DNA from 3 places in the Fructilactobacillus carniphilus genome. Region 2 is predicted to be linked to each of the others. Evidence: predicted binding sites of a transcription regulator. Region 2 holds the regulator's gene; each other region holds the start of a gene.
The links. Region 2 encodes Rex, which represses fermentation and respiration genes when NADH is low (regulators of the CRP and FNR family bind a similar motif). Its sites were predicted from a motif close to TTGTGAANTANTTCACAA; they were not measured.
Positions count from the first base shown of each region.

Region 1: the regulator Rex is predicted to act here: its motif matches at 5,119-5,136, upstream of adhP (alcohol dehydrogenase AdhP).
Region 3: the regulator Rex is predicted to act here: its motif matches at 5,336-5,353, upstream of M3M37_RS02050 ((S)-acetoin forming diacetyl reductase).

Region 1 is NZ_CP097121.1:1,003,175-1,013,985, reverse strand. Features, by position in the region: gene M3M37_RS05160 (BCCT family transporter) at 1-367, shown strand, start outside; gene M3M37_RS05155 (universal stress protein) at 433-879, shown strand; gene M3M37_RS05150 (DNA-3-methyladenine glycosylase) at 918-1,550, shown strand; gene M3M37_RS05145 (ECF-type riboflavin transporter substrate-binding protein) at 1,720-2,268, shown strand; gene M3M37_RS05140 (ABC transporter ATP-binding protein) at 2,275-3,972, shown strand; gene M3M37_RS05135 (energy-coupling factor transporter transmembrane component T family protein) at 3,965-4,795, shown strand; tRNA gene M3M37_RS05130 (tRNA-Pro) at 4,868-4,941, shown strand; gene adhP (alcohol dehydrogenase AdhP) at 5,181-6,209, shown strand; gene adhE (bifunctional acetaldehyde-CoA/alcohol dehydrogenase) at 6,295-8,913, shown strand; gene M3M37_RS05115 (alpha/beta fold hydrolase) at 9,035-9,799, shown strand; gene M3M37_RS05110 (serine hydrolase) at 9,848-10,811, opposite strand, start outside.
Region 2 is NZ_CP097121.1:836,279-847,089, forward strand. Features, by position in the region: gene M3M37_RS04255 (APC family permease) at 1-381, opposite strand, end outside; gene groL (chaperonin GroEL) at 513-2,138, opposite strand; gene groES (co-chaperone GroES) at 2,196-2,480, opposite strand; gene M3M37_RS04270 (redox-sensing transcriptional repressor Rex) at 2,614-3,258, opposite strand; gene abc-f (ribosomal protection-like ABC-F family protein) at 3,506-5,452, shown strand; gene M3M37_RS04280 (hypothetical protein) at 5,499-6,005, opposite strand; gene M3M37_RS04285 (MucBP domain-containing protein) at 6,184-6,945, opposite strand; gene M3M37_RS04290 (3-hydroxyacyl-CoA dehydrogenase) at 7,591-8,439, shown strand; gene tsaD (tRNA (adenosine(37)-N6)-threonylcarbamoyltransferase complex transferase subunit TsaD) at 8,501-9,535, opposite strand; gene M3M37_RS04300 (GNAT family N-acetyltransferase) at 9,559-10,158, opposite strand; gene tsaB (tRNA (adenosine(37)-N6)-threonylcarbamoyltransferase complex dimerization subunit type 1 TsaB) at 10,142-10,811, opposite strand, start outside.
Region 3 is NZ_CP097121.1:385,176-395,986, reverse strand. Features, by position in the region: gene M3M37_RS02090 (RsmE family RNA methyltransferase) at 1-175, opposite strand, end outside; gene prmA (50S ribosomal protein L11 methyltransferase) at 153-1,031, opposite strand; gene M3M37_RS02080 (hypothetical protein) at 1,084-1,392, opposite strand; gene M3M37_RS02075 (VOC family protein) at 1,545-1,934, opposite strand; gene M3M37_RS02070 (hypothetical protein) at 2,030-2,392, opposite strand; gene M3M37_RS02065 (hypothetical protein) at 2,392-2,718, opposite strand; gene M3M37_RS02060 (Y-family DNA polymerase) at 2,711-4,000, opposite strand; gene M3M37_RS02055 (DUF805 domain-containing protein) at 4,122-4,469, shown strand; gene M3M37_RS02050 ((S)-acetoin forming diacetyl reductase) at 4,516-5,286, opposite strand; gene lepA (translation elongation factor 4) at 5,445-7,286, opposite strand; gene dnaJ (molecular chaperone DnaJ) at 7,384-8,523, opposite strand; gene dnaK (molecular chaperone DnaK) at 8,665-10,512, opposite strand; gene grpE (nucleotide exchange factor GrpE) at 10,538-10,811, opposite strand, start outside.

The DNA.
Region 1 (10,811 bases), 170 kb from region 2:
GATTTCGTCTTCGGCCTACATCGTGTCGTCCTTTACGAGTCTCGAGCTGAAGGGCAATCAGGATCCAAGTCAATTGAACCGGATGACCTGGGTTGTTGTTTTTGTTCTCTTTGCCTTTGGAATCGTGGTTGTGGGTGGATTTGATACCATTCAAACGTTCTGTGCGATTGCCGGCTTTCCATTGATGTTTGTCTGCATCATGATTCTGATTTCCATTTATTACATGGTGAAAAACGACGAAGGCATTGTGTTGAAAGCCAAGGGAATGGAAGACATGCGGGTTGAAAAGAAGAAGGAAAAGATGCGACGGATTCGGGCCCGGCACATGATTGCCAAGCTGAATGCCAAGGATGACGACGATGATTAACAAGCAAAATTTTGCGGGCGCGTGTGGCGCTTTCATGCTATGATATGAACGAGGAGGTGAGATACATGGCTAAGGTAGAACCATTAGAATTCAAACGGATTTTATTGACGATTGACGCTGATGATCCAGACGCAAACGTCCGGGCCCTCAGTTACGCGGTGACGCAGGCGAAAACATTTAACGCTCAGCTCGGGATTTGTTCGGTATTAGAGGGTGGTGACATCAACATTTACGATTCTCTAACACCGAAGAAATTAGACGAGAAGCGAGATGCTTTGAACCAGGTCATTTACAAGTACGTGGATTTGGCTAAGGACTTCGGGGTAGAAAACGTCACGGCCATCGCCAGTGAAGGCGGCGACATCGACGACGAAATCTTGGATACGATTATTCCAGACTTTAAGCCCGACTTGCTCGTTTGCGGAGCTGATAAGGATGGGGAACACCATTTTTACAGCATTAGCGTGAAGTTGGCGAAAAAAGCTAAGATTTCAGTGATCGTAGTACGGTAATATTTGATAACGGTGATTTTTAAAGGCGGGCACGGACGGTGACAGAACGACTGCGACGGTTCTTTGCAACGGGAACCACGGATGAAATTACGCAACGCTTGCTAGGCAAGCTCTTGATTTACCACTCACCGCAAGGATTAATGAGTGGTTATATTACGGAGGCAGAGGCTTATCTGGGTCAACGCGATTCAGCCGCGCATGCTTATCAAGGCAAACGGACTCCTGCGAACGAAGCTCTCTATGGCGTACCCGGGACGATTTACATTTATTCGATTCATTCGCGGCTCTGCCTCGATGTGGCGGCGCAAGCGCGGGACGTTCCCGAGGGAATTTTGATTCGGGGGCTGGAACCGGTCCAGGGACGAGCATTAATGGAGCAAAATCGTGCTAAGCATGGGTATGATTTGACCAATGGTCCCGGCAAGTTAATGGAAGCCTTGGGCATCACGGATAAGCACCTGAACGAGCTGGAATTTGGGGAAACGGATTTAGACATTGATTTAGATCATGGCAAGATTCCCAAACAAATCGTGACCAGTGGTCGGATTGGCGTGAGTGACCGTGGGAGTTGGACGGAAAAACCGTACCGCTTCTACGTTGCCGGTAATCCGTACGTTTCCAAGTTACCGAAACGCGACTTTGACTTAAAAAATCACGGTTGGAAAAATTAACCCCAACAAACGCAGGGGCCTAATTAAATTTAGGCCCCTGCGTTTTTAGTTCGAAAAAGTTTGAAGAATTGGGATTAAAGCCGAACCATTTTACAAAACAGATTGAGATAATCCAGAATTAACCGTATAATAAGAGGCATCGACAAGAATTAAAAGGAGAGTTTTGCTAATGAAAAGTTTATCGGTAAAAAAAGTGGTCGCCATTGGAATTGGGGCCGCCATTTTCGTGATTTTGGATCGGTTTGCTTCCATTCCGACCGGATTTCCTAACACTAATTTAGCGACAACCTACGCCTTTTTGGCCCTCTTTGCGTTGATTTATGGACCAGTGGTCGGTTTTTCGGTCGGATTCATTGGGCACGCCTTAAACGATTTTATGATGTTTGGAAACCCGTGGTGGAGTTGGGTGCTCTGTTCCGCCTTATTTGGGCTCGTGATTGGATTTTTTGGTAAGTACTTCAAGGTGAACCAAGGAATCTTTGGTTGGAAAGACGCTGTGTGGTTTAATCTGATTCAAATTGTGACCAACTACGTTCTATGGGCGTTTGTAGCTCCAACCTTAGACATCTTAATTTACAGTGAACCCGCTAGTAAGGTTTACGTGCAGGGTTTGTTATCTGGAACCTTGGACAGTATCTCCGTGGGAATCTTGGGCACCATTTTGATTAAAGCCTACGCCGCTACTCGGGTCCGCAAGGATAGTTTACGAAAAGAGTAGGAGCTTATGACTGAACCAATCATCGAATTTAGTGATTTTTCGTTTAAATATAACAGTCAGGCGGAAGCTAACCTGACGAACGTAAAGCTCGCCGTTCACCCTGGCGAAAAACTATTAATTTTAGGTCCCTCCGGAAGTGGTAAATCAACCCTGGCTAAGTGTATTAATGGCTTAATTCCAGAGGAAGATCCTGGCGATATAACGGGAACCGGGCAAATTGCCGGCCATCCGGTTGGAGGCATGTCATTGTTTGACCTTTCCTTTTCAGTTTCGACGGTTTTGCAGGACCCAGACAGTCAATTTACAGGTTTAACCGCTGCGGAAGACATCGCTTTTATGCTAGAAAACGACGCCATGCCCCAAGCCCAAATGAAGCAGGTGGTGGCCGAATGGGCTAATCGCCTGCAGATTAAGGGATTGCTAAACCAGTCGCCGCAGTCACTCTCGGGAGGCCAAAAGCAAAAGGTTTCGTTAGCCGGAGTTTTAGTCAACCAAGCACCGATTTTATTACTAGACGAACCCCTTGCAAACCTAGATCCCGTTGCTAGTCACGAAATTTTGGCACTGGTAACCAAGTTACAAGCAGAACTCGGGTTTACCCTCGTGATGATCGAACACCGCTTAGATTTAGTCTCCTCCGCCGCTTTTGATCATGCCATCGTGCTCAGTGAAGGTCGGGTAGTTAGCGATTCTGATCTGGACACATTGTTAAAAACAGAACGCTTAGAAGAAAATGGCATCGAACCGCCACTCTACGTGCGGGTGTTAAAGGCCGCCGGAATCGACGTGCAACGGCAACCGCATTTAGATCACGTCCAGCAATTAGAATTAACGCCGGCGGAATTAGGGCAAATTCGACGGTGGAGTGAAGGAGCGGTTCAGCAAGCACATTCGAAGCCTGAGGGTTCCGCATTACTGGAACTACAAAACGTTGGCTTTCAGTATCCCAACAAGAATCACGCGACCCTAGCTGGAGTAAATTGCACCATCTACCAAGGGGATTTTATTAGTGTGGTCGGACAAAACGGAGCCGGAAAATCGACTTTGATGAAGTTGATTTGTGGTTTTTTGCGCGGCACGGGGACGATTACGTGGCAGGATAAGTCATTGGCAACGGCTTCCATTAAGGAAATTGCGGACCACATCGGGTACGTGATGCAGGACCCGAACCAAATGTTGTCACAAAAAACGGTTTTTGCGGAAGTGGCTCTGGGACTACGGTTACGGCAGGTAGAGCACATTGAAACTCAAGTAAACGACGTCTTACAGATTTGTGGATTATACCCATTTCGGAATTGGCCGCTCAGTGCGTTGAGTTTTGGGCAACGAAAACGGGTGACGATTGCCGCAATTTTGGTGTTACATCCGCAGCTCTTAATTTTGGATGAACCCACAGCTGGACAGGATTGGCAAACCTACACGGAAATCATGACCTTTTTGGAACAATTACACCAACAAGGAATTACCATCATGTTAATTACACATGATTTAGAACTGATGGCCCAGTATAGTAACCGGGTGTTAGTGGTGAACGATGGGAAATTAGCAGCTGACGTCACACCTAACCAATTATTACAGCAACCCGAGTTGATGAACGCTGCGCACCTTTGTTCTACCAGTTTGGCTACGTTAGCTAAGCAAGCTGGCACTACCGAAGCGGAGCTGATGATGGCATTAAAGGAGAGGGGGAAACAGCATGAATGAGGCCAATACGTTAGGGTATCATCCTGGCACCACGTTTATCTACCGGATTAACGCAGCTGCGAAGCTTCTCTTTTTCTTGATTGTGTCGGTGGCCTGCATGACGACTTTTGACACGCGCTTTTTGGTTTTAGTGGCCATTTTGTCGCTTTTAATTTTTAAGTGGTCCCACTTAAAGTGGCGACAGGTGGCGTTTGTGGTGAAGTTTATTGCCTTTTTCTCAATTTTGAACGTGATCCTGGTTTTCGTTTTTTCACCCCAATATGGAGTGCATCTTTATGGAGCTAAAACGGTGATCATTTCGGCTGGTTATTTTACGGTAACGACGCAAGAACTATTTTACCTGTTAAACGTGACCTTAAAGTACGTCTGCACGGTTCCGCTTGCATTGGTGTTCATTATGACAACCAATCCGAGTTTGTTTGCATCCAGTCTGAATCGGTTGGGGATTAGCTATAAGATTAGTTACGCGGTGGCGCTTACGCTGCGTTACATTCCAGATGTGCAACGTGAATTTGGAGACATCAAGGATGCCCAACAAGCGCGTGGGAGCGAACTTTCTTCTAAGGGAAAACTGACCACGCGCTTGCACGGGATCATCAATATCATTATTCCGTTGATTTTATCCAGTTTTGAAAATATCGACCGAATTAGTACAGCCATGCAACTGCGCCGTTTTGGCAGCAAGAAAAAACGGACGTGGTACACTGCGCAACCCTTTCGGGGGACGGATGCACTGGTATTGGGATTAGCAATCCTATTGCTGATGATTACCATTTTATTGTTTCAAGTTAATCATGGTCGTTTTTACAATCCGTTTCAGTGAAAAGAACGAGAAACAGTTTGCGGTTTAACCATTAACTGAATTTGTGGTATCATAATTAGGTAATGATACTAACGGGATATAGCTCAGTTTGGTAGAGCGCATGCTTCGGGAGTATGAGGTCGCAGGTTCAATTCCTGTTATCCCGATTATAATTACAGGTAGAGTAGGACTCGCAAGTAGCGGTCCTACTCTTTTTTTGTCTATATTGTTCACTATCACACAAAATTATATTTTACGCGATTTGGTATGATAAAGCCGTTGCTGCGCAATTATATCTAATTTTTTAGTTTTTTTAAAAGCTAAAAAGATGTTTTTTAGTTGACATGTGAATAGTTTAACAATATAATGAATTCGTAAAGTAAAGGTTTGGAAAGGGGAAACAATCATGAAAGCAGCTGTTGTGCGTCCGAACTCAGATGGGTACGTGGATGTCAAAGACGTTCAATTACGTCCCATCGAAGATCATGAAGCATTAGTTAAGATTGAATACTGTGGTTTATGTCACACTGATTTACACGTTGCTGCCGGGGACTTCGGTGAAGTTCCAGGTCGAATTATTGGTCACGAAGGAGTCGGAAAGGTCATCCAGGTCGGAAAAGACGTGGATAACCTGAAAGTGGGAGATCGAGTGTCAATCGCTTGGTTCTACTCTGCTGATGGAACCTGTCGTTACTGTGTCACTGGAAACGAAACTCTCTGTCGAAACGTTAAAAACGCTGGATTTAGCGTGGACGGTGCGATGGCGGAAGAATGTATCGTAGATGCCAAGTACGCTGTCAAAGTTCCTGACGGATTGGACCCCATCCAAGCTACTTCCTTAACTTGTGCCGGAGTAACAACTTACAAGGCCTTGAAGGAAGGGGACACCAAACCAGGTGACTGGGTTGAGATCGTCGGAGCCGGTGGGTTAGGAAACTTAGCCGTGCAACTGGCTAAACACGTTTTTGGTGCCCGGGTAGTGGTGACTGACGGTGATCCTGACAAACTGGAAGCCGCTAAGGAAAATGGCGCCGATGTGGTAATTAATCGGCACGATGACGATGCGACGGAACAAATCATTAAGGCCACTGATGGTGGAGTCGATGCTTCGATCGTAACCGCTGTTAGTGCAGCTGCCTTCACCAATGCAGTAAACGCTTTGGCTCCCAACGGAACGTTAGTTGCCGTGGCCTTGCCAAAGGGTGATATGGCCTTAAATATTGATAAGACGGTCTTAGACGGAATTAAAGTCGCGGGTTCGTTAGTCGGAACCCGGGAAGATTTGCGCGAAACCTTCCAATTTGGTGCTGCTGGTGAAGTGGAACCGATCGTTAGAACCGACAAATTGGAAAACATTAACCACGTGATTGACGACATGAAAGCCGGCAAGATTGTTGGTCGGGTAGTCTTTGATTTTACGGGCGCAACTGTCTAATTTATAGTAACAACCGGCAAAAAACCTTGCTCCTCAATCGGAGGGGCAAGTACTGCAGAACATGGAAGTAACCGGAGGAAAGAACATGTCTGACAAAAAAGAAGAAAAACAACTCAAACAAATTGACAATACCATCGACAAGATGGTGAAAAAAGCTCACGTGGCCTTAGACGAAATGAGTAGTTTTGATCAAGCTAAAGTGGACGAAATTACGCACGCCATGGTAATTGCCGGAGTCGATGCGCACCAACGCCTTGGTAAAATGGCTTACGAAGAAACTGGTCGGGGAGTCGCTGAAGACAAGGCCATCAAGAACTTATTTGCTACTGAAGAAATCTGGCACGACATTCGCAACGACAAAACGGTCGGTGTGATTGACGAAAACTCGGAAGAAGATTTGATTAAAGTGGCAGAACCATTAGGTGTCATCGCGGGAATTACACCCGTAACGAACCCAACTTCCACCACGTTGTTCAAGTCCATCATTTCGATGAAGACGCGGAACGCCATCATCTTTAGTTTGCATCCCCAAGCACTGAAATCTTCAATTGAAGCCGCTAAAATCATGCGGGATGCTGCCGTGGCCGCTGGTGCACCGAAAGACTGCATCCAATGGATTGAAGAACCAAGTCGGGAAGCTACGAATGCCTTGATTAAGCACCCAGGTGTAGCATGTACCTTGGCTACTGGTGGTCCTGGTTTAGTTAAAGCCGCTTACTCTACTGGAAAACCTGCTTTAGGGGTTGGTCCTGGTAATGGTCCGGTTTACATCGAAAAGACCGCTAAGATTCCAGAAGCCGTGAACGACATTGTGTTATCCAAGACCTTTGATAACGGGATGATTTGTGCCACTGAAAACAGTGCCGTCATTGACGATGATATTTACGACGACGTGAAGGAACAATTGGAACGTAACCGAGTTTATTTTGTTCCAGAAGACGAACAACAACAATTAACTGATGCAATGTTTGATAGCACCCGGTTAAGCGTTAAGGGTCCAATCGCCGGAGCAACCGCTCAACAAATTGCTGACATGGCAAACATCAAGGTTCCTAAAGATACCCAAGTGCTTGCCGTGGAAATGACAGGAATTGGACCAAAGTACCCGATGTCTGGAGAAAAATTATCCCCAGTAATCTCCGTTTACCGGGCTAAGGGTCACAAAGATGCCTTTGAAATCGTAAACAAGCTGCTGGACTACGGTGGATTAGGGCACACAGCTGCCATTCAAACTCGGAACGAAGAATTAGCGACGAAGTTCGGAGTTTCTGTGAAAGCCTCCCGGATTATTGTGAACTCGCCATCTGGATTAGGTGGGGTGGGGAACTTGTACAATAACATGACCCCATCCTTAACCTTAGGAACTGGATCATGGGGACAAAACTCAATTTCCCATAACGTAACGGATTACGACCTGTTGAACATCAAAACAATCGCAAAGAGAAGAAATAATATGCAATGGATTAAACTACCAAAAATTTACTTCGAAAAAAACTCCGTGCGTTACCTCAAGGATATGCCGGACATTCACAAAGCCTTTATTGTTACGAGTCCATCCATGGTTAAATACCACTACGTTGACAAGGTGCTTGACGAATTAAACGCTCGTGATGACGATGTCCAATACTACATCTTTGATGACATTCACGGCGAACCAACGACGGAAACGGTGGATGCCGGAGTATTGCAAATGCGTGGTTTCCAACCAGACACGATTATCGCCCTCGGGGGAGGATCACCGCTGGATGCTGCTAAGATGATGTGGTTAATCTACGAAAACTCGGAAACGGATTTCTTTGGTGCTAAGCAAAAATTCTTGGACATTCGGAAACGGGCTTACCGCTTTGAAAAACCAAGCAAGTCGAAGATGGTTGCCATCCCAAGTACGTCCGGAACTGGTTCCGAAGTAACACCGTTCTCAGTTATTACGGATGCTAAGTTACACATTAAGTACCCACTGGCTGATTACGCCTTAACTCCTGATGTAGCCATCATTGACCCGCAATTTGTTAAGACGGTGCCAAAGAGCACGATTGCTGCTTCTGGATTGGATGCTTTGACCCACGCCATTGAATCATACGTTTCGGTCATGGCTTCTGACTACACGCGTCCGTTGTCATTGCAAGCTATTAAGATGATTTTTGAAAACTTAACGGCTTCTTACAACGGTGACATGGAAGCTCGGGACAAGATGCACACGGCCTCAACGATTGCCGGAATGGCCTTTGCGAACGCCTTCTTGGGAATTACCCACTCCATCGCCCACAAACTCGGTGGTCAATTCGGCATTACCCACGGAATTGCGATTGCAATTACCTTGCCACACGTTATTCGTTACAACTTCAAACAACCAAAGAAGATTGCAACGTGGCCGAAGTACGAATCCTTCCGCGCTGATAAAGACTATGCAGAAATTGCTCGTTACATCGGTTTAGAAGGTAACTCGGAAGAAGAGTTAAAAGAGGCTTTGGTGCACAAAGTGATTGATTTAGCTCACTCAGTTGGCGTTACGTTGAGCTTGAAAGCCCAAGGTGTCGACCGGGAGGAATTGGAAGAAAAAGCCCAACGGTTAGCCGAATTAGCTTACGGGGACCAATGTACAACGGCCAACCCGAAGGAACCATTGATTGCTGATCTGAAAGACATCATTTTGGATGAGTACGATGGAATTGGAGTGGAAACGGAAACCGATAAAGAAGTTTAACCTAATTTAAACTAAGGTCCTCTAGCTAGGAATTCTAGCTGGAGGGCTTTTTGGTGTGATTGCTAAAAATGGTATCATTTGAGTAACTAACTGGATTGAGTAGCTGACAGGAGAACGAAAAATGTTGAACTTTATTACGGTAGGAACGGGTTTTCCCGTGGTCATGCTGCATGGATATGAACTGGACTCGACTAGCTTAATGCCACTGCTGGAGCCCTTTTTTCAAAACCAAACGCGTGCTTACCAACGGATTTACATTGACTTACCCGGGATGGGACAGTCGCGGGACCAACCCTTTATTGATTCAGCTACGACCCTCCAAATGGTGGTACAGGTTATCAAGTCGTTACAGTTACAGCGGTTTGTGACGTTAGGACAATCATACGGTGGCTATCTAGCGACAAGATTATCAAGTTACTTTCCGCAGGAATTAACGGCGCAACTACTAGTAGTTCCAATGATGGTGCCTGCAACTTCCCAACGAAAACTAGCTCAATTGCAACATACTTACGTAAGCCCGGATGCAACTCAATTTAGCAATGGTTTTGGGGAAGTAAACGTGGTCCTTAATCGATTGAAATATCGGTACTATCAACAACAGATTGCCACCGTCATGGCGAAAAATAAGAGTCCGATGTTAACCCAGGCCATGCAATCCGATCGTTATGCATTACCGGATTTAAGGGGGCAAAAGTCGGAATTAACTACCACTGCGTTGGTTGGTAAATATGACAATATCGTCGGCAACCAAGACGTGGAAAAACTTCGCCCATCCTATCCGGAATTAAAGGTAAAATGCTATTCAAACTCAGGTCATAATTTGATGATTGATGAAACGGATCGTTTTTATGCTGATCTAGCCACCTTTTTACAACAATCAGTGTAAATAAAAACAGGTTTTCCTTGTCATAGGAGAACCTGTTTTTATTTGCATTTAATGTCGGGGGGCGTAGCGATTTTTCAGCCAATAGACTAAGTAACCCAATCCAGCTATAATTACGATTAACTCAAAGCCGCCAAGGAACATTCGTCCCCAAGCGATGTTATCCGAGTTGGTAAAGACAACCGGAATGGATGATGATTGTCGTTGGAGGAATTGAAGGTGTGGAGCTTGAATCTGGAGCTGACCAAATGGTTGGTTCTTATGGATGGGGGCTAGTGGCATTGAGAACTGAGTGAGGCCATCGTTAGGAACTAATCGTGTTGTTAATTGGTCCGATTTTCGAAGCCAGTAGTAAGGCGGGCGTTGAAATCCTAACGGAACCGAGGATTGTTTTCCGTTAATCACCTGTAATTTTTGGTAGGGTAAATTCTTCCGTTGTAGATTGACCACCTGGAGCTGGTTGAGGCCGTTGAGAATCTTAGCGGTCTGCAGATTTCTTTGCCCGGTAGCAGCCCCAATCACTACGGTAATGACCCGATGATTACCTTTAGTAGCGGTTGCCACTAGGTTTTCGCCGGCTGTATCGCTCGTCCCGGTTTTAAGTCCATCGACCTGGAAGCCAGCGTGATTTCCCAACAGATGATTGGTGGTAGCTTCTGGAATGCCGTTCCAGTTAATTTGTTGAAGCGCTGTAGTTTGGACAATTTGTGGATTTAGTTGATAAACTTTTTGTGCAATCAGTGCGGTTTCTTTAGCAGATAGCTTGTTTTCGGTAGCTCCACTAAGTTGGGAACTACCTAAAGAACCTAATTCTTGATTAGTTAAACCACAAGCGTTATAAAGTTGGGCGTTTTTAATTCCCCATTTAGATACGGTTTGGCGCATGATTTGACCAAAGTCACCATGGGGACCAGCAATGGATTGTCCGAGCGCTATTGCTGCGGCGTTGGCAGATGTTACTAAACTAGCATTATAGAGCTGTCTGACGGTATATGTTTGTCCTGCTACCAACGGG
Region 2 (10,811 bases):
GGTCGTAGACACCGCCACGGTCAACATGTAGTCAACCAGTAGCGAGCCCCCGGCCACTAGCCCAGCGCCTTCACCCCAGTTACTCCGAGCCACCACGTAAGCTCCCCCACCAGAGGGGTAAGCATAAATAATTTGCCGGTAGGACAAAGTAATGGCGGCCAGAAGAATTAACACCAACAACGCAACCCACATTTGGTACATAAGGGCTGCCGTTGAGAGCGTAATCAAGACTGCCGTAATCTGTTCCGTTCCGTAAGCCACTGATGATAACGCGTCTGACGACAACAGGGCTAATCCCTTAAAAATGGTAAGGGATTGCCCTGATTCATCGGTACTTTTCAGCGGTCGGCCAATAATTAAACGTTTTAAATATCGCCACATGAAACTGTACTCCTATATCTTGAATTTGCTAACTAGCATTTTTATACAACTGCTACTATACTCCGACTGCCCGTTTCCGACAACAAAAAAAGAGAAGTTTACTAGAGTAAACTTCTCTTTAATTAATTAAATTACATCATGCCAGGCATTCCTTGTGCCATGGCCGGATTATCGTTGCCGCCATCTTCCTTTGGTTCTTCCGCAACCACAGCTTCAGTGGTCAACAATAAGGAAGAAACAGACGCAGCGTTTTGTAAGGCAGACCGACTAACCTTGGTTGGGTCAACTACACCGGCGGCAATCATGTCTTCGTACTTGTCGTCCGCAGCATTGTACCCAATTCCTGGTTTTTCTTGTTTCAAGTGGTCCACAATCACAGCACCATCTACCCCAGCGTTTTCAGCAATTTGCTTAACCGGAGCTTCCAGAGCCCGACGCACGATGTCAATCCCGGTTTGTTCGTCGCCTTCTGCTTCTACGGCAGCCACATCGTTTAAGATGTTGATGAAGGCCGTTCCACCACCGGGAACAAATCCTTCCTCTACGGCGGCCCGAGTGGCGTTCAAGGCGTCTTCAATCCGGTACTTGCGTTCTTTCAATTCGGTTTCCGTAGCAGCACCAACTTTGATAACGGCTACTCCACCAGCTAATTTAGCCAAACGTTCTTGCAACTTATCTCTGTCAAAGTCAGAGTTGGTAGCAGCAATTTGACCCTTAATTTCGGCAACGCGTTGAGCAATGGCATCCTTGTCCCCCTTACCTTCCACGATGGTCGTCGAATCTTTCGTAACGTTTACTTTATTGGATTGTCCAAGTTGATCAACTGTGGTGTCCTTCAATTCTAAGCCGAGGTCGTCACTAATGACAGTCGCACCAGTTAAGGTTGCGATGTCTTGTAATTGAGCCTTCCGGCGGTCACCAAAACCAGGAGCCTTAACAGCAACCACGTTGAAGGTCCCCCGCATCTTGTTCAGAACCAAGGTTGGGAGCACTTCGCCACCAATGTCATCGGCAATCATCAGCAACGAACGACCTTGTTCCACAACTGATTGCAACAACGGCATGATGTCTTGCATATTGTTAATCTTCTTGTCGGTGATTAAGATGTAAGGATTGTCTAAATCAGCTTCCATTTTTTCTTGATCAGTGACCATGTATTGGGACATGTAACCACGATCAAATTCCATTCCTTCCACCACGTCCAAGCTGGTTTCTACTCCCTTGGAGTCTTCGATGGTAATTACCCCATCGTTTCCAACTTTTTCCATGGCATCGGCAATCAAACTACCCACTTGTTCGCTAGCAGAAGAAATCGAAGCGATTTGGGCAATATCATCTTTGTTTTCCACCTTGTGGCTCATCTTGTGTAAGCTATCAACGGCTGCTTTCGTGGCCTTTTCAATTCCGCGACGAACGCCCACTGGATTAGCACCGGCCGTCACGTTTTTCATTCCTTCTTTAACGATGGCTTGGGTTAAAACCGTAGCCGTCGTAGTTCCGTCCCCAGCAACATCGTTCGTCTTGGATGCTACCTCAGAAACTAACTTAGCCCCCATATTTTCAAAGTGATCAGGTAAACTAATTGCCTTAGCAATCGTAACCCCATCGTTGGTAATCGTTGGGTCGCCAGCAGTTTCTTCCAAGACTACGTTCCGACCCTTTGGTCCCATCGTTGTTTTAACTGTGTCAGCTAACTTGTCGACCCCTTTGAGCATGGCGCTCCGAGCGTCATCAGAAAACTTTAATTCTTTAGCCATTTTCATTCACCTCATGTTTAATTAATTTGAACTTGCTATTTCAGCCTAATTGTTAAATTATTTAACGATTGCGAGGAGGTCACTTTCGTGCATCACAAGATATTCTTGATCTCCATCGTTAACTTTAGTTCCGGCGTACTTATCAAACATCACAACGTCACCTTCACTAACTACGGGAGCAACTTTTTCACCGTTATCAAGTACTCGCCCCGTTCCAACCGCTACGACTTTTCCTTGGGTTGGTTTTTCCTTAGCGTTTTCAGCTAATACAATACCACCAACCGTTTCTTCCGGTTGGTCTTGAATTGCAATAATGACACGATCTCCAATTGGTTGTAACATCATTAATCCCTCCAATAAAGTAACGTTTTAGCACTCAAACTCATCAAGTGCTAATTACATTATTAAATATAAGCTCCTTCGAATTTAAATGCAAGAATTTAGTTCAAAAAAAGAGTTCCTATTTCCGGAACCCTTAGTCATCGTTGCCATGATCATAATGATCGATGAAATAAATTAAAGTTTGCAGTTCATTAGTGAGATCCACATTGTGCACCCGAATCCCATCGGGAACGTTTAAACGTCGGGAGGTAAAGTTCAAGATGCCCTTCACGCCTGCTTCTGAAACCTGATCAGCCACATCCTGAGCCACATTAGTCGGAACAGTTAAAATGACCACGCTAATCTGCTGGTCCCGGAGTTGTTTAATCATCTGATCCATGGGATAAATCGGCACCCCACCTTGAATCGTGTTGACGTTTTTGGGATTTACGTCAAAGGCGGCAGAAATCCGAATGTTACTGTCCTGGTGAAAGTTAAAATTTAATAGCGCGTGCCCGAGGTTTCCGACTCCAACTAACGCTACGTTGGTTAAACGGTCCTGGTGCAGGATGTTTTTGAAGAATTCCAAGAGGTTCGTAACGTCGTACCCATAACCCCGTTTTCCCAAGGCTCCAAAGTACGAAAAATCGCGCCGAATCGTTGCCGAATCCACGTGAATGGCATCGGCCAGTTCCGTCGATGAAACCCGTGTCTTTCCTCCATCGTGTAAAATATTTAAGTAACGATAATAAAGTGGTAGCCGTTTTGCGGTTGCACGGGGAATCTTCACTTCTGCCATTTGCTGATGGCCTCCTTCAAATTAGTCGTTCTACTCTTAATCTCATTTTACCACAAACTATGCGCTTGTGAATTTTTTCGTTAGACCGGCAATGATTCCCGACTTGATTGGAATGTTCAACTAAAAAAGATGCTTCTTTTTCAAATTCAACCCGCTTAGTTAATTCCATTAGGTTTGTGAATGATTTCATCTCGGTTTTACTTAGCAAACCACAAAATATGATAAGATTACGGCAGGAGGAAGCACAATGATTATTTTACAGGCACAACACCTGACCAAACGCTTTAACGGGACGCCCATTTTTGACGACCTTAATTTAACCATCGATGATCACAGTCATATCGGACTCGTAGGTCAAAACGGGGCAGGAAAATCAACCTTATTAAAGCTACTGGTTGATCCTAAAACCGCTAGTGATGGACACGTAACGATTAAACAAGGACTGTCAATTGGGTACCTCCCCCAAAATACAGGGTTACATTCTGACCGGACCATTGAGGCCGAATTAGAACTCCCCTTTGCACGTTTAATTAAAATGGAAACTCGAATTCACGAATTAGAAACCGAAATGAGTCAACCAGCGGTCATTGCTGATCCTGAGAAACTGGCGGCCATTTCCAAAACCTACGATCAATTACAAGCAGATTTCAAGCGCGACAATGGCTATGGCTATCACGCTGAAATTCGAACCGTCATGAGTGCTTTTGGGTTTTCAACTGCTGACCAAAACCGACCGATTAATGAACTTTCCGGAGGTCAACAAACTCGGGTGGCCCTGGCAAAACTGCTATTAGAAAAACCAGACCTTCTGATTCTCGACGAACCGACCAACCACATTGACATGGAGACCACGGCCTGGCTTGAAAACTTTCTCAAGTCTTATAGTGGCGCCCTGTTGGTGGTTTCCCATGATCGGTACTTCTTGGATCAAGTGGTTAATGAAATTTACGACCTCGAAAACGGCCGGTTGACCCACTACTCGGGAAACTATAGCTTTTTTGTAAAGGAAAAACAGCACCAGTTAGAGATTGCCGCCAAGAAATACGAAAAACAACAGCACCAAATCAAAAAAGACGAGGAGTTCATCCAAAAAAACATGGTCCGCGCTTCGACCACCAAACGAGCTCAATCCCGCCAAAAGCAATTGGCAAAAATCGAACGGGTTGAAAAACCGCATCCCCAACATGCGACCGCCCGCTTCCAATTCCATCCGAACCGTAAAAGTGGTGAGGTCGTGCTCGACGTAGAAAAGCTGGGCATCGGCTACCAAACAGAACTTAGTTACCCCATCGACTTCCACTTAAAACGCGGTCAACGGGTCGCCATCTTTGGACCTAACGGAGTCGGAAAATCCACGCTATTAAAAACAATTGTGGGTGAAATTCCCCCACTGCGAGGAACCATCAACTTTGGCACTGGCGTCCAAATCGGGTACTACGACCAACAACAGGCCCGCCTGCATCCTGAAAAAGACGTGCTTCATGAACTTTGGGATGACTATCCGACCACGCCAGAACGAGAAATTCGCTCCATCTTAGGCAGTTTTCTTTTTAGTGGGAATGCGGTCGAAAAACAGGTTGCCAACCTTTCTGGTGGGGAACGAGCCCGGTTGCTATTGACTAAACTTTCGATGCAACACGATAACTTCCTAATTCTGGACGAACCAACCAATCACCTCGACGTTGACAGCATCAACGTTTTGGAAAAGGCCCTGTTGGAATTTCAGGGTACGATTCTCTTTGTCTCTCACGACCGGTACTTTATCAATCAATTAGCGACCCACATCGTGGAATTGAGTGCGGATGGCTCCACCACCTACATGGGGAACTATGATTACTACACGGCTAAAAAAGCAGAAGAAGCAGAAATTGCGGCTCACGAACAGTCAGAAGCAGCTCCCGCGCCCAGCGAGCCGGTTTCAGAAAAAAAGCAACAGTTCCAACGCCAAAAGGACGTCCAACGCCAACGCCGCAAATTAGAACGATCCGTACAGGACTTAGAAAAACAACTGGGTCAGCTAGAGGAACAAGTAACTCAGGTTCAAACTGACATGACCCAGCCGGAAAACTACCAAGATCCAGAACGGAGTCAACAGCTCCAGGAACAACTCCACCAACTCCAATCCGAACAACAACGAGTGGAAAATGAGTGGGAAACCGCGAGTGTGGATCTCGAAGAACTTAACGAAGCTTAAAAAAACTCCCCGTCGGCGTCACGCTGACAAGGAGTTTTATTTATGACTATTTTAATAGTAGCAGGGAAAAATGAATCAATAGGGATAGAACTCCTAAGATACAAGCCCCCCGTTTGTCCTGATACTTAGTAAAACTAGCGTAACAAAACGTGAGGACTAGGACTTTGAGAGCTGCTGTGAGGATAGGCGTATTGATGTGAAATAATCCGGTCACTAATATGGTAATGGCATCCGCAATCAAAATGGCAAAACCCATTGCCACAAACAAGGCTTGAACATTTAATTTCCGGGAAAGCATTTTTAAAACCAGCCAATTAACTAAATAAGTGACTCCGAATCCCACGGTGGAAACAAATAAAACCAAGAACAGCTGGAAAAACGTAAACTGCAGGTCCGAAAAATGAGCCAGGTTCTTAACACCTAGTAAGGTGGTTCTTCCTATCAAAAACTTAGCACTGGTAAAGTACAAGACAACGTTCGGACATAAAACACTGATAACAAAAAATAGCAGGTAAGTTGGCCACGACCAGCGTTGGTTTGCTTGCTCTTCCATCTAAAATTCCTCCTGATTAAGCACCGTTGCTTAGCATTCTTTATAGTTTAACAGGCAATGTTTTTCAAAACAATTACTACTAGTTAGTTGCTAACTTTAATTTAAGATTAAAACTAAAAGAGGAACGCAGTTGCGCTCCTCTTTTAGTTTGATAACGTTTTAAAATTAATCATCATACTTAATGTTTCGGCACATAGCGGCGATGCCACACTACAGCTCCGACCACAATTGCCACTAAAACAATCCCCCCAATCACCCACGGTAAGATGCTGTGATGTGTCTTAGTTTTAGTTTTAGCTTGATCTTGATTCGTTTTTTTCGTTGCTTGCTTTTTCTGAACGGATTTTTTTTGCTTCTTTTTGGTAGTTTGCTTTTGGTCAGCTTTCGTAGTGGTTCCAGATGCGTCTGCCTGGTCATCAGCAGTTTGTCCCGACTGAGAAGTAGCTGATTGGCCTGTTGCGGTTGAATTTGTTTGACTGGCTCTGGTCGATTGCGAGGTAGTAGCGCCAGAATCACCCTGTTTTTTAGTAGCAGAATTCGTTGAGGTGGATTGCGAACCAGAACTAGTCTGACCTTGATTTCCGTTTGCCGAATAAATGATGGTCATTTCCTGAACTCCGGTACCATCGGTAGAACCCCCAAATACCATTGCAGGCCCATAACTATCGTTTTGTCCGTTTGCAACCCGGACGTACCGATAGCCATTAATGCTGGGCACCGAAGCATAGTAAGTCGTTCCTGATTGGCCCGTAGCTGTGGTTGCTGAGCGGATGGGATTGCCGTTCTGATCAACGTAGTGGACAATAATCTCTCCTTGGTCAGCATTCGAATTGGCCGTTTGGGCTTGAACCGTTAATGGGTTTGCTGACAGAGTAACAACCCCGACCGTTCCCAGTGTTAGTGCGACTACGCCAGTTAATAGGAATTTTGACTTTTTCATTGTGATTCATCCTCGTTTCATTATTACTTCAACGTAATTATACCACCAAATTAACTGGTTTTATGAAACCGTTTTAATGAAAAATTGCAATCTTACTTAGGCCGACCCTTTTTCATAATTTTCCAGATATACCAGTAATCGGCCAAGATAACCACGATTAAAAGTAATTCGCCGACCATTAACCAATCAAAATGCTACTGTAAAACGGTAATTAAAATTGAAGAAAAAACGAAAAAGACAATTACAAAGGGAACAGTTTTGACCTTCATGTTTTTATTTGCTTGGTAGGGATACAAAAGCAAAAAGATCAACATGAAAATTAACATGAACAGTGTAGCGATTTGATAAACGGTTTGACTAACAAAAGAACCGTAAAGCATTCCTAAAGAGGCTAAAAACCATAAGACACAGTCGCTGAATAAAATATTTTTAAGTTTAAACATTCATTAAGTCCTCCGTTACAGCTTGATTTCTTATTTGATGATTCACCTACTGTAACAATTAATCTAATTCATTTCAAGGTAGTAATCAGCAATAAATTATCCGCTTTCATTCCCTAATTCGCGGTTTCTAATTACGCTAGTTCTCATTCCATGGTGCTATACTTGCCTTGTACCAAATAATCCATAGAAAAGAGTGACCATCATGGAATTTAACAACGTTACCATCATTGGCGGAGGAACCTTAGGCTCCCAAATTGGCTTTATGTCCGCCTTTCATAACAAGAACGTCACCATCTGGGGCCGTTCTGCTCAATCTATTGACCGAACTAAAGCTCGAATTGCTCGCTGGGAAACGGCAGTTCAGACTGATTTAAACGCCACTGACGAACAAATCAAAAACGCCGAAAAGCACTTACAGTTCACCACTGATTTAAAGGATGCTTTAGCTGGTGCTGATCTGGTAATCGAAGCCCTGCCAGAAAACGTAGTAACTAAGGATGATTTTTACGCTCAGTTCAAGGACCTGGCTGATCCCAATACCATCCTTGTAACTAACACTTCTACCTTCTTACCTTCACAATTTGCTGAAGCAACTGGTCGGCCGGGTAAGTTTTTGGCTTACCACTTTGCCAACGAGATTTGGAAATTCAACACGGCCGAAATCATGCCACAAAGCAAAACTAATCCCGCTCTACCCGCGGAATTGCAACGATACTCTAAAGAAATTGGCATGATTCCAATCATGATTAATCAGGAACAACCAGGCTACATCTTGAACAGTCTCCTGGTTCCCTTTCTAAACAACGCTTTAATCCTCTGGAGCAAGGGAATTGCCAGTCCTGAAGACATCGATAACACTTGGACCATCGGAACTGGAGCCCCCAGCGGTCCCTTCCGGATCATGGATACAGTGGGAATGAAAACCATTTACGAAATCGCCCACAATTCCAGTGACCCTGATTTACAAGCAGCCGCCGAAAAGGTCAAAGCGATGATTGACGCCGGCAAGATTGGACGTGAATCTGGCGAAGGCTTCTACAAATACAACTAAGTAACTCCAACTAAAAAATGGTCGTCGGAAATTAATTTTTCCGACGACCATTTTTTTCAATTTAACGAGCGGCATCCGCTTCCCAATCAAATTCTAAACCGGGATCGGCATTTAGCAACATATCAGCCCGAGCACCATGGCGTTGTAACATGGCCCCAGCTGCGCCAATCATAGCGGCATTATCCCCACAAAGTTTCAACGGCGCCATCACAAACGGTACGCCTTGTTTTTCGACAGCCGTCTGTAAGGCGGTTCGCAATCCGTGATTAGCGGCCACGCCCCCTACCAAAATAAATTCCTTGGTCGGATACTGTTGTAAGGCCGCCAGCGACTTGGTCACTAACACGTCCACGACCGCTGCTTGAAAGCTAGTGGCTAAATCTTGTTTATTTAGCGTTTCGCCCACTTGTTCGGCATGATGCACGGTGTTGATGAAAGCACTCTTTAATCCACTAAAGCTAAAGTCAAAGTTATCTTCCTTCACCATGGCCCGCGGAAAATCAAAGGTATCCTGTCCACTCTGAGCCCATTGATCAACCGTGGGACCAGCGGGGTAGTTAATGCCTAAAACCCGGCCAATCTTATCGTAGGTTTCACCCGCCGCGTCATCCCGGGTTTCGCCGATAATCTGAAACTCGCCTTCTTTAGGCATCCACACCAACTCCGTGTGCCCACCAGAAACCACCAACGCTAACGCTGGAAATTGAATCGGGGTTACAAAGTTGGTGGCATAAATGTGGCCAGCCAAATGATTAACCGGGATTAACGGTAAATTGTGCGCCCAGGCCACCGCCTTGGCAGCCGTAATCCCGACCAGTAAGGAACCCACCAAACCAGGTCCATATGTAATGGCAACGCCCGTCAGATCTGCATAAGTAACTTGGGCCGTTTGCAGCGCCTTTTTTAGGCAAATGGTAATTTGTTCAATGTGATGCCGGCTAGCGACTTCGGGAACAACTCCGCCAAACCGCTGGTGACTTTTAATCTGGGTGGCCACCACGTTACTCAGAATTTCATTGCCACTCTTAATGACCGCCACGCTGGTTTCATCACAACTCGTTTCAAACGCCAGGATTAAACTTGTTTCTTCTTCCACTTTTTTCACCACTTTTTCGTTGCCTACCGGCCAAAGTTGCTGGCCGCTAAATAGTTCCGTTGATCTAAATGCAACTGGTAGTTAACCGCTGCTTCCCCGTCATCGTAATAATTAGGCTCTTCTTCTACCAAGACAAACCCTAAATCGCGCACCAAACTTTGCGAACGATCGTTACTCTTCCGACAGGTAAACACGACCCGGCGTAATTCCATCTCCCGCGCCCGTTCGATAATGGTCGTCACCAGAAAATAGCCGAGCCCGCGTTTTTGAAACCCCGGAAGAATCGCTAGGTTTTCAATGTGACAACAACTTTTTTTCCGAGAAATCACGATGCAGATAAAACCGACTAACTCATCGGCATGACGCAAAATCAGATAAAAGCGATCGTTCTGATTTTTTAACCCCGCCTTAAAGCGTTTAGGTCCCCATTTGACCTTGCTCCCATACGCAGCCTGATCCACCTTCACAATGTCCGGCAAATCAGTCATGGAACCCTTCCCGAGGAAATATTTCATCCCACTAATTTCCACAATCCGGTTTTTAAATTCCAGTGCTTCGGTAATCCGTTGTTCCTTGCGGTCGTTAATGTTTTGGCGGTACCACTCTTTAAACTTGTTCAACATAGTTGGTCGATCCTTCTCCTGGGTGTTTGTCCTGCCATTCTGCTTCGGCCTGCGTCAAGCGGAGGTAGTGTGGCACCACTTGGTCGATGTTGGCAACGGGCGTTAAGCGTTCCCCGTACAGACCTAATTGCCCGGCCTGAGGCAGATTATCCATTCCCGTCACCGTATGGGCCCGCTTGCCCAACCGTGCTTGAAGTTGCGGTAAAAAGTGGGCAACGTCTTCGCCCACAAACGTAATCGGTTCGTGCAAAGCCGCTAATTGATCGAGCCAAGCAGCAATTTCCACGTGTTGTTCGGGTAAAACCGAGCGGGGTCCGGTCTTCTTAATCCGGTAGCAACCAGAGAAAACGATGTCGTTTCGGGCATCAAACAACGGTACCACCAGTTGCTGCTCCGTCGTAACGTTTAAGGCCAACGTTTGCAAACTCGAAACGGTCACTAAATCAATGTTCAAGGTTGTCGCTAAAACCTTCCCAATCGTCACGGCCACCCGTAATCCGGTATAAGACCCTGGTCCCACGGCAATCACCACGCGTTCTAAATCCGCCGGTGTCAAGTTGGCCAACTTAACCAACCGCGCTACTTCATCCATGGCGTACGCCGCATGTTTGCGCTGGGTCGTGATTGTAGTCGTTGCAAGAACTTGCTCTCCG
Region 3 (10,811 bases), 450 kb from region 2:
CCCCGATGAAAACCTGCTGCTGATCATCCACAAATTCCGCTTGGGCTCCCGGTTTGGCTCGTAACACCCGCAACCAGTGTTTTTGAATCGCGGTGGGCAACGAAACTTCAGCCCCCACCGTCAGTGCTTGATCCATAAAATAGTGTTGCACGTTATTGTCCTTTCTTTGTCGCAATTACGGCCCGCCAGTTGTCCACGGCCATGATTTGTTCAACCGTCAACTGTTGCTCATCTAACTGCGCTTGAATCTTGGGTAACTGATCCACGTAAATCCCGGCAAGAATGAGCTGACCGTGATCACGCAAGTGCGCGGGAACCTGGGGGATCAGTGGCAATAACACTTCTGCTAACATGTTAGCGACAATCACGTCGGCCGTACCGTCAATCCCAGTTAATAAACTGTTTTGTGATACTTGAATGTCTTCCATTCCGGGGTTCATCGCTAAATTTTTCTGTGCCGATTCCACTGCCACGGAATCGTTATCCCACGCTCGGATTGCTTTGGCTCCCAATAAACGGGCTCCAATGCTGAGCACTCCCGAACCGGTTCCAACGTCAAAAAGCGTTTCTCCCCCACGTAGAATCGTTTCTAACGCTTGTAACGACATCTTCGTCGTGGGATGCGTTCCCGTTCCAAAGGCCATCCCAGGATCAAGACGAATCACCTTTTGGTCGGTCTGAGCAGGTTGATAATCTTCCCAGTTAGGCACCACCGTCAGGTAACGAGTAATCCGCTCCGCGTGGTAATATTGTTCCCATTCGGTCGTCCACTGCTCGTCAACCGGACGAGTCTCAATCGTCGCCACGCCCGCGTTTAGCCCATATTCAGTAAAGTGGCTCAGCCCTTGTTCGACTTGTTTGATAAAGGCAGCTGGGTTAAGGTCCTCAGTAATATACGTAATTACTGCCACTTGATCGCCCGGTAATTGATCATCGAGTTGAATTCCTTGAGCTCCGGCTGTAATTAGTAGGTTACTAACCGCCTCTGCGGCTTCATTAGTGGTAGTAATGCGAACTTCCGTTAGCTTCATAACATGTTATCCCTTCTTAGCAAAAGAAGCACCCCGCCAAGGATGCTTCAAATTACTGTTCTTCTTTAATTTTTTGCAACTTGGCTTCGTGATACGAAAGGTGTGACTTGAGATACTTCAAGAGACTTCGTTCGGTCTTAAAAATCCGTGGATGCTTCTGTTTATGCAAACGTAAATCAATTTCTTTAATTTTTTGGCGTCCAGTCCATCCGTGTCCATAGCGTAAAATAATCCGATTATTCAACTCATCTTTACCAAACCGGAAAATGTAAACACTGTCTGGAGTCATTAACGGGCGGATGTAACCCTTTTTGTAGTGATAACCATTGTCACGCAAAAATTTTTTGGTCATTGCTAACACGTTATCCACCTCCATTTTTTAAATTCGATTAAACCTATTATCCATGGTACTGGAGCAATCCCAAAATGGCAAGAAGATTTCTTGAATTTAGATAATAATCATTTAAAATCACAAAAAAAAAGGCGTATCACTACGCCTGCCATTAAAAATGCTTATTTTACGATTTCACAGAATTCAATCTTTTCGTGGTTCGGACCATAGATGTTAAAGAACTTAATTCCTTTGTCCCAGAATGGACGGGTTTGAATTTCAGTATCAATTAAATCTAAGCCCATGTCCTTAGCTTCTTGTAAAGCAGCAGCTGCGTCAGTTGCATTTAAAGAAATGTGATTAATGGCTCCGTCAACCTTAGCAGTTTCGTCACCTTCCCAAGTTTCAATCATTAAGTTGTCATACTTCATGAATGCACAACGATTGCCTTGGTATAAAAATTCGCCTGCTTTAGTAAAACCTAACTTTTCGTAAAAAGCCACCGTTTCGTCTAAATCCGTAGCTGGAATCCCTACGTGTTGTAATCCAGTAAAGTAGTTATCTAATGCCATTGTAATCTCTCCTTTGGGTTTGGTTCACTTCACCATGTGAAGCTTTGAACACCTTTATTATAAGTCATTTTCAAAGAATAATAAAGTGTAACCGCTTAATTTTTTCTTTTAATTGCCACAATTAGTTCAAAAGGAATTAGCTGACCGTCAATTCGTACCAATCCAGCTTCGTGCCCTGTTACCCGTCCCTGAGCTTGAAAATACTGGGTTTCCAGGCCCCTGGTTTGCTTCCAAATCAGCGTAACCGGCTGCTGCTTTTGCACAGCGTACTGCAGTTTCCGGCTAATTTCTGTATGGTTCATCGCTGGGATTCTCTCCCAAGTAGTAGCTTGCTGGACAGCTTGGTGATGTTCGCGGAGGTGTTGGGTATGATCAGATAAAAAGTATCCCTGCCACTTTTGGACCCCTCGATCATGATAATCATGCGCAAAGAATTGTTGTGCCAACCGATCATTCATTACAAAGCACCCGTTTGTTCAATTAGGCGTCCCGTGGTCGGCCAGCGTAAATTACCACAGTTTCGATAATTAATCGTAAAGTGATATTGCTCGCTGACTCCCTTTAAAACCGCTTCTAGCAACTGTAAATCCCTGGGTAAAACTGCCAGAGGCTGAGAACGGACGTTTTGGTGGGGATGCTTAATGTTCAAGAACCAGTTAAAAGCGAGCGCATACGGATCATGCACAATTAAAATGGTGTATCGACTTCCTGGTCGGGGATGAAATTGCTGGGCAATCCGGTGGGTAATGGTCGTAACGGTGGTTGAAACGTCCGGCTTATTCATAGCTATTGCCCCCACTATGACCTCCCACCAATCCGGCACGCTCTAACGCGGTTCCCCCGGGACACAGACTTTGAGCGCGAAAGACAGCATCTACTCCAAACCGTTTTCGAATCGCAGCAGTGACGTGGTCTAGCTCGCGTTGCTTTGTACGTCGCTGGTTATCAGCTAGTAAATCCAGTTGCATTCCGGCGGCAGGGGTTAAATCACCAAAATCCAGATTAATCCGCCGAATCGTTTCCCCGTGCCAGAGCTTTTTAAATATTGCCATCACCACCTGCCGGAGTTCAACCGTTTGATCCGTAGCCGGAATCCGCTGGGTATGGGAGAGATGGTGCGCATCGACTTGCCCATGAGCAATGCCCAGTTGTAACGTAACCGATCCGACCTGGAAATGATGAGCCTGAACGCGAGCGGCAACCTGTTCAGTTAGTTCCTTAATCACCACTGCTAGTTCACTTTCCTGACAGTAGTCCCGAGGCAATACCTGGCCGTTACTATAACTCCGTTGTTGGGGTTGATAATCTTCGTGCAGATTACTACGGTCAATTCCCCAGGCGGTCGCAAATAGTTGGGTTCCAATCACCCCCAGCTCTTGTTTTAAGACATATGGATTAGCGGCAGCTAACTCAGCCATCGAATGAATCCCCAATCGTGCTAATCGTTGTGCCTGGCGTTTGCCAATTCCCCAGACGGACGTTAAATTCTGAATCGGCCACAGTTTGGTTGGTACATCTTCATAATGCAGTTCGCCAATCAGATTCCGGTTATGCTTCGCATAAAGATCCAGGGCCAGCTTGGCTTGCACCGGATTATCTCCAATTCCCACCGTGACGTACAAACCCAGGCGTCGCTTAATCTCACGCTGAATTTGCTGAGCCACTGTTTGTACTGTATTGCCAAATAACCGCCACGAATGGGTCATGTCTAACAACGACTCATCAATCGAATACGGTAACAAGTCTGTTTCGGCCACAAACTCAGTAAAAATCTGATTAATTTCTAGGTTCTTTTTGATATAAAGATTCATACGTGGTGGAACCAAAATGAGTCGTTCATCGTGCGGCAACTCGTACTGGCGGTTCACGTTATGAAGACCAAACAGTTGCTTCGCACGTGGGGAAGCAGCCAAGATTAACCCCCCGTTGGTGTTGGCAGTTTCTGACATGACGCACAAAATTGCTGTTAATGGGTTTAACCCCCGAGCTACGCTTTCACAACTGGCATAAAAGGACTTATTATCAATGAAAAAATAGACCCCGTGGGGTTCTGCATCATAATTCATTATTTCATCTCCCGAACGTTTGTTCGGTATTATTGTATCTCAACACCAAGTTCTTGTAAATGCCCATTTGTCCTCTGGTATAATGGAATGGTACCAACTATATTTAAAATGGAGGACCATCATGTTTAGAGCATACCGTAATTTCTGGCATAATATCTTTAACTTTTCGGGAACCGCTTCGCTCGTCGAATTCTGGATTCCCCTTATTTTTAACTACCTCCTGGCGCTGATAGTCGCCTGGTTATTGGGAGTTTTAGCAGGCACCACATCTGCCCAAGTAATTTTAATCATTTACTTAATCATGTTTTTCTTGGCCTGGATTGGGAGCATTTCTGTAACCTTTCGCCGGCTCCACGATTCTAACCACTCAGGATGGTGGTTCTGGATTCAAATAGTACCGGTTATCGGGACCCTATGGCTCTTAATTCTCCTAATTCTTCCTACTAAAAGAGCTAGTCGCTGGCGTTAACTAAAAAATGGCTGAACCTGTTTAAATTCAGGTTCAGCCATTTTTATTAATTAAAGACCATTCCACCGTCAATCAAGAGTGATTGTCCGGTCATGTAATTTGAATCTGGTCCAGCCAGATAAGAAACACACCCAGCAACGTCTTCCGGTTGCGAAAGCCGTTTTAAAGCGATGTCCTTAGCAAACTGTTCCATGCCCCATTCAAACGGTTTCCCTGCTTTATCAGCCACTTGTTGGGCAATGTCGTTCATCATTGGTGTTACCACGATTCCGGGACAGAAGGCGTTGACCGTGATTCCATCGTCTGCCAATTCCTTCGCCGTGGTTTCGGTAATCCCTCGAATGGCAAACTTGGTAGAGCCATAAACCGTTAAGTTGGGATTTCCAGTCATTCCGGCTTGCGAGGAAGCGTTGATTATTTTACCAGCATGACCTAACTTCTTAAACATCGTGGCCGCTGCTTGAATGCCCCAAATTGTTCCACCGACGTTAATTCGTTCGGCTTCTTCTAGAATTTCTGGAGTTACCTCAAAAATAGGGGTCGTCGGTGCCACTCCGGCGTTATTAACCATCACATTAAAATCACCAAAGTGATCGGAAGCCTTTTGCACAGCGGCAAAAACTTCATCACGGTTGGCGACATCGGCTTGAATCGCGATTGCATCGCCATGGTCATTTTGGATTTCTTTGGCCACCGCTTCGACTTTGTCCAGGGTTCGACCCACTAAGGCCACCGCAAAGCCATCGTGGTGTAAACGTTTCGCGATTGCTTCTCCAATTCCTTGTCCTGCTCCAGTAACTAAAGCAACTTTTTTCATGTCCATTCCTACTTTCTATCTTAAATTAATAACTTTATTATACCTCACTTTGTTAAATAATGAACAAAGAAATTCAAATGAAAAAAGGAGTAATAATTCCAATTAAATTGGCACTACGACTCCTAGAATAATCTAATCAGTTTTCAATAATTGGCTAATTACTTTCCATCCTGCTCCGTATCCGACTGCAGAACGGTCATGAAGGCTTCCTGGGGAATATCCACCTTCCCCACGGCCTTCATCCGCTTCTTCCCGCGTTTTTGCTTTTCCAACAACTTTGCGCGCCGGTCTGGATCCCCAGTGTGAATCCGAGAAGTAACATCCTTCCGGTACGCCTTAATGTTGGTCCGAGCAATAATCTTGGAACCAATGGCCGCCTGGACTGGAATTTCAAAGTTTTGCCGTGGAATAATTTCCTTTAGTTTCCGGACAATGTCACGACTCCGTTCTTCCGCGAACTGACGGTGGGCAATGAAACTCAACGCGTCCACTTGATCACCATTTAACAAGATATCCACTTTAACCAAGTCACTGGCGTGATAACCGTCCACTTCGTAATCCAGTGAAGCATACCCCTTGGTACTAGACTTGAGTTTGTCGAAGAAGTTGAAAATGATTTCTGACAAGGGCATTTGATAAATCACATTAACCCGGGCGTCATCCAAATATTCCATCGTCACAAATTCGCCCCGCCGCGCCTGACAGAGTTTCATCACGGCGCCCACGTAGTCATTGGGAACCATGATTGTGGCTTTCACGTAAGGTTCTTCAATACTTTTAATGGCAGAAACGTCTGGCATTTCAGCTGGGTTTTCCACTTCCACCATGTCACCACCAGTTAAATTAACGTGATAGGTTACCGACGGTGCCGTGGTAATTAAATCTAGATTAAACTCGCGTTCGAGTCGTTCCTGAACTACATCCATGTGCAGTAAACCTAAGAACCCACACCGAAACCCAAAACCGAGGGCTTCAGAAACTTCTGGTTCAAATTCGAGCGAGGCATCATTTAACTTCAGTTTTTCTAGCGCTTCCCGTAAATCCTCAAATTTTGCGTTGTCAGTTGGGTAGAGTCCGGCATAAACCATCGGAATCATTTCCCGATAACCCGGTAACGCCTTCTCCGCTGGATTATTGGCCAGCGTAATCGTATCCCCTACTCGAGTTTGGGTAATGTCTTTAATGCTAGCAGTTAGATAACCAACATCACCAGCCATCAAGAAGTCGCGGGGCAATGGGTTAGGGGAATTAACTCCCACTTCGGTCACTTCGTATTCGCTACCACTATTCATCAGCCGAATCCGGTCTCCGGCTTTTACAACCCCCTCAAAGATCCGCACGCTGAGGACCACACCCCGATAATCATCATAAATAGAGTCAAAGACCAATCCCTTTAACGGAGCGTCAATGGCACCCGTGGGAGCGGGAATTTTAGCCACGATTTCCTCTAACAGCTTATCCACGTTCAAGCCCGTTTTGGCACTAATTTCGACTGCGTCACTGGTATCTAAACCAATCACGTCTTCAATTTCCTTCTTGACTCGTTCCGGTTCAGCAGACGGTAAATCGACCTTGTTAATCACCGGTAAAATTTCTAAATCATCGTCAAGGGCAAGGTAAACGTTAGCCAAAGTTTGCGCTTGAATCCCTTGAGTAGCATCCACCACCAAAATGGCTCCTTCACAGGCAGCTAAGCTCCGGGACACTTCGTACGAAAAGTCCACGTGTCCCGGGGTATCAATCAAGTGAAATACGTAATCCACACCGTCTTTCCCGTGATACTTTAACTGGACGGCGTTCAATTTAATCGTAATGCCTCGTTCGCGTTCCAAATCCATGTTATCCAGTAGCTGATCCTTCATTTCGCGCTTGGACACCGTATCGGTGAGCTCCAAAATCCGGTCCGCTAGAGTGGATTTCCCATGGTCAATATGGGCTACAATCGCAAAATTTCTGATTTTACGTTGGGCCGTTTTCATTTCTTGATAATCCACGTTCATTCCTGCTTTCTTCGGTCGGTCATTTTTCTTAATTATACCAATGGCCCGGTTCAGAAACAAATAGAGCGAGATTTACATCTCGCTCTATTTGCACCAATTATTTCAATTTATCCTTTAATTTTTCAAAGAAGCCCTTTTCGGGGATTGGGTTTTCTCCACTGGCTTCGGCAAATGCTTTTAAAGCCAATTTTTGTTCTGGTGATAGCTTCTTAGGTGTAACCACGGTCACGCGGACCATTTCGTCTCCCTTACTATCGCTGTGCAGACGTGGAGCCCCTTTTCCTTTTAACTTAAAGACCGTGCCCGTTTGGGTTCCGGCTGGAATGGTTAATTTCCCATTTCCATACACGGTTTTAACGTCGATTTCGTTTCCAAGGGCTGCATCCGTAAAGGAAATGTCCTTGTTGTAGTAAATCGTGGATCCGTCTCGTTGAAAGTCCTTACTAGGTAGAACCCGGAAGACAACGAATAAATCACCGTAAGGACCGCCGTTAATCCCGGCGTTTCCTTGTCCTTGTAAACGCATTTGTTGTCCTTCTTCAACTCCGGCCGGAACCTTAACTTCCACCTCGTGGTCTTCGCTGATTTTACCAGCGCCACCACATTTCTGACATTTTTCTTTAATAATCTTTCCGGTTCCATCACACCGTGGACAAGCACTTTGGGTTTGCATTTGTCCCATCGGGGTGTTCACCGTTCTAGCAATCCGTCCGGTCCCATGACAATCAGGACAGGTTTCTGGATGAGTTCCTGGTTTAGCTCCCGTTCCGTGACAATCAGGACATTGAGCTTCTCGTCTGTAGTTAATCTTGGTAGTTTTCCCAAAGATGGCCTCGTCAAAGGTCAAGGTCATTTGGTACTGCAGATCTTCACCCTGTTGGGGTGCCGTAGGATCGGTTTGACGTCGACCGCCACCCCCAAATAGATCGCTGAAAATATCTGAGAAGTCCCCAAATCCGGCACCACCAGCGCCGCCGAAGCCACCGCCTCCGCCGGCTCCACCACCAAAACCTTGGGGACCATCAGCAGATCCGTATTGGTCGTAGTTAGCCCGTTTTTGTTTGTCACTCAGGACTTCGTAGGCTTCGGTAATTTCTTTAAACTTTTCTTCGGCTCCTGGTTCTTTGTTGATGTCTGGATGGTACTTTTTGGATAAATGACGATAAGCATGGTTGATGTCTTTTTCAGAAGCATCCTTGGAAACACCCAAGACATCATAATAATCTTTTGCTGCCATTCTCTAATCCTCCCTGATTTAAAGTTGCGGTTCTAAAACAAAAAGCCAAAGCAGTTCACATCAGCTTTGGCTTTTTGATCACCTTCGTGGTCGTTCACTCCGGTAAGCTCCCACTTTTCGAGGAACTTGAAACGTGCTCAATTATTTTTTGTCGTCATCGTTAACTTCGTGGAAGTCACCATCAACGGTGTTGCCATCGTCTTGCTTCGTAGCATCATCGTTAGCGCCATCACCGTTTTGACCGGATTGAGCTTGTTGTTGATAAAGTTTTACGGCTACTGCTTGCACCTTTTCGTTCAAAGCATCCTTTTTGGCCTTCATGTCGTCCAAGTTGTTGTCTGCTTTGGCTTTCTTCAGTTCTTCTTCAGCATCCTTCACTTCTTTAATTTCAGCTTCAGAAACCTTACCTTCAACATCCTTCAAAGTCTTATCAGTCTGGAAGATTAATTGGTCAACTTCGTTGTTCAAGTCAACTTCTTCTTTCTTCTTCTTGTCGGCTTCTTCGTTGGCTTGGGCTTCCTTCATCATCTTTTCGATTTCATCGTCGGAAAGACCATTGGAGTCCTTGATGGTAATCTTTTGTTCCTTACCAGTTCCCTTATCCTTAGCAGAAACGTTTACAATCCCGTTTTTATCAATGTCAAAGGTAACTTCAATCTGTGGAACTCCCCGTGGAGCAGCAGGAATATCAGTCAATTGGAACCGACCTAACGATTTGTTGTCGGCAGCCATTGGCCGTTCCCCTTGCAGCACGTGAATGTCAACGGCTGTTTGGTTATCAGCAGCAGTCGAGAAGGTTTGGGACTTGGAAGTTGGAATCGTGGTGTTCTTATCGATTAACTTCGTCATTACGCCACCCATGGTTTCAATTCCCAAGGATAATGGGGTAACATCTAAGAGCACAACGTCCTTCACGTCACCAGTTAAGACTCCCCCTTGAACAGCAGCTCCTAAAGCAACGGCTTCGTCCGGGTTAATGGAGTGGTTCGGGTTCTTGCCCGTCCAGTTCTTAACGGCTTCTTGCACAGCAGGAATCCGGGTGGAACCACCGTTTAAGATGACTTCATCAATGTCACTAGTGCTTAACCCAGCATCCTTTAAGGCATTTTCAAATGGCACCTTGGTCTTGTCAACCAAGTCAGAAGTTAATTCGTTGAACTTAGCCCGCGTTAAAGTGGTTTGCAAGTGCAATGGACCGTTATCGTTGGAAGCGATGAATGGCAGGCTGATTTCAGTTTGGTTAACTCCAGAGAGTTCCTTCTTTGCTTTTTCAGCAGCATCCTTCAACCGTTGTAAAGCCATCTTGTCTTGGGATAAATCGACACCTTGTTCTTGTTTGAAGTCGTTAACTAACCAATCAATGATCCGTTGGTCAAAGTCATCCCCACCTAAGTGAGTATCACCGTTAGTTGACAGTACTTGGAAGACCCCGTCACCTAATTCAAGGACGGAAACATCAAAAGTTCCTCCCCCTAAATCGTAAACTAAGATCTTTTCGTCTTTATCTTGTTTGTCCAATCCGTAAGCTAAAGAAGCAGCAGTTGGTTCGTTGATAATCCGCTTTACGTCTAATCCAGCAATCTTACCAGCATCCTTAGTGGCTTGCCGTTGGGCATCGTTAAAGTAAGCTGGAACCGTGATAACTGCTTCGGTAACCGTATCACCAAGGTAGTCTTCAGCGTAGCCCTTGATGTATTGCAAAATCATTGCTGAAATTTGTTGGGGAGTGTATTTCTTCCCAGCAATATCAACCGTGTAGCCTTGTTCACCCATGTGGCTCTTAATGGAACGAACCGTATTGGGGTTAGTGATTTCTTGCCGTTTAGCAACTTCACCAACTTGGGTTTCTCCATCTTTAAAGGCCACTACTGATGGAGTCGTGCGGGACCCATCTGGGTTGGTGATAATTTTGGGTTTGCCACCTTCCATTACAGCCACTGCTGAGTTGGTGGTCCCTAAGTCAATTCCAATAATTTTATTACTTGCCATGGTATTATCTCCTTTTATCCTTAATTTACTGTGCCACGATTACCATTGCTGGTCGAATTACCCGATCAGCTAATCGGTAACCGGTTTGTAACACTTGCACAACTGTGTCGGCTGGATGTTCATCACTCGCTGGCACTGTTTGCACCGCTTGATGAATCTCCGGGTCAAATTGCACTCCCACTTCATCAACGGCGTGGATATCATTATCAGTTAACGCCTTGTCTAGGTGTTTAACCACCATTTCAATCCCAGTCTTTAGTTGCTGGCCACTTTCATCATCAACCTGAACGTCTAACGCT